Ruminococcus albus AD2013: one gene and its partner. Each later gene encodes a partner of the first gene's protein in a complex. Links are inferred from orthologs where the notes say so. Each region holds a gene or a part of one and is shown on either strand. Other genes may lie near its edges.

The links. Proteins that work in one complex are often made in the same cells at the same time.
Region 2: the proteins of tig (region 1) and rpsG are in contact, whole or in part, in a crystal structure (PDB 3GTY), measured with the Thermotoga maritima proteins. The link is inferred for Ruminococcus albus AD2013 from one-to-one orthologs. Residues at the interface, in WP_004081061.1 of Thermotoga maritima: Glu122, Val124, Val129, Leu130, Tyr133, Glu188, Gly259, Ile262, Tyr263, Glu266, Ser270, Glu273, Gln274, Glu277, Arg308, Gln311, Ile312, Ser315, Tyr316, Glu325, Arg329, Arg336, Leu363, Phe366, Trp367, Arg373, Leu377, Arg381, Leu384, Glu387; in WP_004081843.1 of Thermotoga maritima: Lys34, Lys52, Lys55, Glu59, Arg62, Gln63, Glu66, Asn67, Lys69, Val71, Arg95, Ala109, Lys110, Lys111, Gly112, Arg113, Pro114, Glu117, Glu121, Ile124, Ala125, Tyr127, Asn128, Asn129, Thr130, Gly131, Lys135, Asp139, Arg142, Met143.

The regions. Positions count from the first base shown.
Region 1 is NZ_JAGS01000001.1:1,643,600-1,646,506, forward strand. Bases 44-2,874 are described here. They hold tig (trigger factor), read right to left. Parts: upstream 2,184-2,874; coding sequence 903-2,183; downstream 44-902. Other genes in these bases: clpX (ATP-dependent Clp protease ATP-binding subunit ClpX), read right to left, coding at 44-219; clpP (ATP-dependent Clp endopeptidase proteolytic subunit ClpP), read right to left, coding at 231-821; N773_RS0107225 (metallophosphoesterase), read right to left, coding at 2,256-2,874. In the rest of the region: more of clpX, read right to left, coding at 1-43; more of N773_RS0107225, read right to left, coding at 2,875-2,907. UniProt on the Bacillus subtilis protein: Involved in protein export. Acts as a chaperone by maintaining the newly synthesized protein in an open conformation. Functions as a peptidyl-prolyl cis-trans isomerase.
Region 2 is NZ_JAGS01000001.1:3,250,151-3,252,911, reverse strand. Bases 77-2,761 are described here. They hold rpsG (30S ribosomal protein S7), read right to left. Parts: upstream 1,812-2,761; coding sequence 1,341-1,811; downstream 77-1,340. Other genes in these bases: N773_RS0114625 (hypothetical protein), read right to left, coding at 2,643-2,761; rpsL (30S ribosomal protein S12), read right to left, coding at 2,027-2,452; fusA (elongation factor G), read right to left, coding at 77-1,319. Also shown: more of fusA, read right to left, coding at 1-76.

The DNA of each region.
Region 1 (2,907 bases):
AGGCTTTTTAAGAGTGATACCGCCGTTATCAGCTGTCTTGTTCTTTTTCTTTTCAGTGACCTTAGCCCTGGGGCTAACGCTGCCCTGCTCTTCAAGGATATCATAGCAGAAGAGGACACATTCATCGCAGATATGGTTATTACCTGCAGAGAACATATTCCTTACCTTGTTTTCGGGCTTACCACAGAAAAGACATTTTTTCATAGTATCATTAGCCATTAAGATCTAACCTACCTTTTAGTGATAACTTTGTCGATCAGTCCGTATTCCAGTGCTTCCTGAGCTGTGAGATAATTATCGCGCTCGGTATCCACTGCTACCTGTTCTATGCTCTTGCCTGAGTTTTCAGCAAGTATCCTGTTGAGCTTTTCTCTTGTAGCGACCAGATGATCGGAGTGTATCTTAACATCGGTGCACTGTCCCGAAATACCGTTTCCGCCGATAAGAGGCTGGTGTATCATGATCTCACTGTTGGGCAGTGAGAATCTCTTGCCCTTTGTACCGCTTGAAAGCAGGAACGCACCCATAGATGCTGCCATACCGATACAGATGGTATTTACATCGCATCTGATATACTGTATGGTATCATATATAGCCATACCTGCGGTTACGGAACCTCCGGGGCTGTTGATATACAGATCGATATCCTTCTCGGGATCCTGGCTTTCAAGATAAAGCAGCTGTGAGATCACGAGGCTGGCAACATGATCGTCTATGGCCTCGCAGAGCATGATTATCCTGTCGTTCAGCAAACGGGAGAATATATCAAAACTTCTCTCTCCCCTGCTGGTCTGTTCTACTACATAAGGTACAAGTGCCATTGTAATGCCTCCTAAACAAATATAAGTATTCGCCCGCAAAGGTCGGGATACCCCGACTAGTGCAGGCGATGTATGTTTTACTTACTTGATAACAGCAGATTCCTTGATAAGATCAACTGCCTTGCCGACAGCCAGATCCTTCTTCAGATCTTCTGCGCGTATGTAGCTCTTTACCTGCTCAACTTCCATTCTGTAAGTCTCAGCCAGGTTCTTGAACTCGTTCTCAAGATCCTCATCGGTAACTTCTACATTCTCTACCTCAGCGATCTTCTCAAGAGCCAGTCTCAGCTTGACCTGCTTCTCAGCCTGCTCAGCATAGCCTCTCTTGATGGTGTCGATAGTCTGACCTGTGAACTGCATATACATATCCAGAGAGATGCCCTGAGGAGCCATTCTCTGCTCCAGCTCAGCTACCATCTCGTTTACTCTGTTGTCATACATAACATCAGGGATCTCAGCAGTCATGTTCTCAACTACCTTGTCAAAGAGATCGCCCTCGACCTTAGCGTCAGCAGCCTTCTCAGCAGCCTCTTCCAGCTTGGTCTTAACGTCAGCCTTGTACTCGTCAACGGTATCGAAATCTGTGGAATCCTTTACCATATCATCGTCCAGCTCGGGCAGCTCCTTCTTGGAGATGCTCTTGAGGTTGATCTTGAATACTGCGGGAGCGCCTGCGAGATCCTTTACCTGATACTCCTCAGGGAAAGTAACGTTGATCTCGAACTCTTCGCCTGTGCTGTGACCTACGATCTGATCCTCAAAACCGGGGATGAACTGACCGCTGCCCAGCTCAAGATCGAAGTCCTCAGCCTTGCCGCCGTCGAATGCAACGCCGTCCTTGAAGCCCTCGAAGTCGATCTTAACGGTATCGCCCTTCTCTGCTGCTCTGTCGTCAACAGTAACGATCCTTGCGTTCTTCTCTCTCAGCTCGTCAAGCTTCTTCTGAACATCCTCGTCAGTTACAGCATTGACAGTTTTCTCAACCTCTATACCCTTGTAATCCTTAACTTCAACTTCGGGTCTGGTTGTGCACTTAGCTGTCAGCTTAACGCCGTTCTCCTTGTTGATCTCGGTAACTTCGATAGTAGGCTGACAAACGAGGTCAAGACCTGACTCATCGATAGCACCGTTAACAACGGGAGCGTACAGCAGATTGATAGCGTCCTCGAAGAATACCTCTTCACCGTAGGTCTTCTCGATCAGCTTTCTGGGAGCCTTACCCTTACGGAAACCAGGCAGAGCAATGTTCTTTCTTGCTCTCATGTATGCCTTCTGAAGTGCATCTTCAAAATCCTTTGCGGGTATCTCGATCTCCAGCTCGTAGCTGTTAGTGCCAACATTATTTGTAGCTTTTAAACTCATTTTCTAATTCCTCCAAAATAAAATATATCTTTAATATTATAGCACACTTTTACCTGTATTTCCAGTACTTTTTCAATAATTGTCACTTTGCACAATTCCAGTGATGTCTAATGGGTCAAAATGCAAAAAATCACTTGATATCAGCCGGTACTCTATACCGTCATACATACCGTTTACGGCATAGCCGTGGGCTTTGCCGTGAAGATGTCCGTAAAAGACCTTTTTCACGCCGTATTTATACAGTACATCAAGTATCTCGAAATTTCTGCTCTCCCCGAATACAGGCGGATAGTGCAGGAACACCACGGGTGTCAGCCCTGCCGATATTGCAGATTTCACCGACATTTCCAGCCTTATGGCTTCGCGGGCTATTACCTTTGCGCTTGCGGGTTCCGAATTATCATTTACCCAGCCGCGTGTGCCGCATATACCGATACTGCCGAACTGATAGTGGTTCAGATGAAGTATATTCAGGCTTTTGAAGCCCTTTTCATCAAAAAATCTCTGCATTTTCGACACGGTGTTCCACCAGTAATCGTGGTTGCCTTTGGATATTATCTTGGTGCCGTTGAGACTGTCAAGGAAAGCAAGATCCTTTTCGGTCTCTTCAAAGTTCATCCCCCACGAAAGATCCCCGGGGAGAACTACTATATCATCGGGACATATCTTATCCTGCCAGTTCTTTTCAAGCCTCTGCACATGGTCGTCCCAGCCGCCGAAAATA
Region 2 (2,761 bases), 1.6 Mb from region 1 along the record:
GTATAAGTTCTGAAGGTCGGGTCTTCTTCTGCCAGCTTAGCCAGCGCGATACCCATCTTCTCCTGACCTGCCTTAGTCTTAGGCTCGATAGCGAGCTGGATAACAGGCTCGGGGAATTCCATGGATTCCAGAATAACAGGGTTCTTCTCGTCGCAGAGAGTATCACCTGTTGTAGTATTCTTCAGACCGATAGCTGCACCGATGTCACCTGCATAGATGGTATCGATATCCTTTCTGTCGTTGGAGTGCATCTGAACGATACGTCCGATTCTCTCGTCCTTATCCTTGGTGGAGTTGTAAACGGTAGAACCTGCTGCCAGTACACCGGAGTATACTCTGAAGTATGCCAGCTTACCAACGAAGGGGTCTGTAGCGATCTTGAATGCCAGTGCTGCGAAAGGCTGATCGTCGCCTGAAATTCTCTCGCACTCTTCACCTGTATCAGGGTTAACGCCCTTGATGTGGGGAACGTCGATAGGAGAAGGCATATAGTCAACGATAGCGTCGAGCAGCTTCTGTACGCCCTTGTTCTTGTAGGAAGTACCACAAGTAACAGGAACCATTGTGTTAGCGATGGTGGACTTTCTGATAACAGCCTTCATCTCTTCGATGGTGATCTCCTCATCAGCGAAGAACTTCTCAGCCAGATCGTCATCAACTTCTGCCAGATGCTCGATCAGGTCAGCTCTGTACTGCTCAGCCTTTTCCTGCATATCAGCGGGGATATCCTCACATCTGATATCCTTGCCCAGATCATCATAATAAATGTATGCCTTCATCTCAAGGAGATCGATGATACCCTTGAAATCTTCCTCAGCGCCGATAGGCAGCTGGATCGGAACGGCATTGCACTGAAGTCTCTCGTGGAGCATATTCAGTACGTTATAGAAATCAGCACCCATGATATCCATCTTGTTGACGTATACCATACGGGGTACCTTATAGTTATCAGCCTGTCTCCAAACAGTCTCAGTCTGGGGCTCAACGCCGCCCTTTGCACAAAGAACGGTAACGGAGCCGTCGAGAACTCTCAGAGATCTTTCAACTTCAACGGTGAAGTCAACGTGGCCGGGAGTATCTATAATGTTGAGTCTGTGACCCTTCCAGTAGCAAGTAGTAGCAGCAGAGGTGATAGTGATACCTCTCTCCTTCTCCTGTGCCATCCAGTCCATTGTAGATGCACCGTCGTGTGTCTCACCGATCTTGTAGTTAACACCGGTATAGAACAGGATACGCTCAGTAGTAGTTGTCTTACCGGCGTCGATGTGTGCCATGATACCGATATTACGGTAATCCTGGAGCTTAGTTTCTCTAGCCATGATATATCCTCCTCTATACTCTTACCATCTGTAATGAGCGAAAGCCTTGTTAGCTTCAGCCATCTTGTGTGTGTCGTCACGCTTCTTGCATGAACCGCCTACACCGTTAAGAGCGTCGAGGATCTCAGCTGCGAGCTTTTCCTTCATTGTGTCCTCGTGTCTTTCACGAGAATACTTAGTGATCCATCTCAGACCGAGTGTCTGACGTCTGTCAGGTCTAACCTCCATGGGGACCTGATAGGTAGCACCGCCGACACGGCGAGCCTTTACCTCCAGCTCAGGCATGATATTGTTCATAGCCTCCTCGAAAACTTCGAGAGCAGGACGGCCTGTCTTTTCCTCTACGATCTCGAATGCTCCGTAAACGATCTTCTGGGCAACACCCTTCTTACCGTCGAGCATGATGTTGTTTACCAGACGTGTAACCAGCTTGCTGTTGTATACAGGATCCTGGAGTACGTCTCTCTTGGTAACTCTACCTCTTCTTGGCACTTTAATTCCCTCCTTCACAAATAATGAATTCATAGGTACTCGCTCTGTGACCAGACCTTTCGACCCGTCACAGCCCCGTCAGTTCCATGCAGAGTTACCGATATATATATCAATCACTCCACAAAAACTGTGGTCTCCGCTTTTACGCGGCAATGAGTTGTTCCATAAATTTTGAGCGGGATATTTCCCGTAGTGTTCGCAAGCTTGTTTTAAGCTTACTTAGCAGCGCCTGCCTTAGGCTTCTTAGCGCCGTACTTGGATCTAGCCTGCATTCTCTTAGCAACGCCCTGTGCATCAAGAGTACCGCGGATGATGTGGTATCTTACACCAGGGAGGTCCTTAACTCTTCCGCCTCTGATAAGAACAACAGAGTGCTCCTGAAGGTTATGACCGATGCCGGGGATGTATGCAGTTACCTCGTAGCCGTTGGTCAGCTTTACTCTGGCTACCTTTCTCATTGCGGAGTTAGGCTTCTTAGGAGTAGCTGTTCTAACAACTGTGCATACGCCTCTCTTCTGAGGACAGCTCTGATCGATCACTCTCTTCTTCTTGGCATTGAAGCCCTTCTGAAGTGCAGGAGCTGTAGACTTGTCTGCAAGTACGTTTCTGCCCTTTCTTACTAACTGGTTAAAGGTTGGCATGGTTTCTCTCCTTTCATCAAATAGTTACACTGACCCTATTGTCAGCGTACTCGACTATTATACATTACTTTTCCCGATATGTCAAGCGGTTTAAAATAATTTTTACACTTCACACAAATCACCCCGTCCGACAAGCAGACGGGGTGTCTATTATCCCATATTTTCCCGATAGACCGCAGTTCTTTGTCTGTCAGTATCTCTCCAGACCGGTCATTCTTATCCCTTTGTAAGTTTCGGTTTTTTCGTTTGTGAATACTACTTTACAGCCCGATGAGCCGTCGTCGGTACTGAAGCTTATGACCATATCAT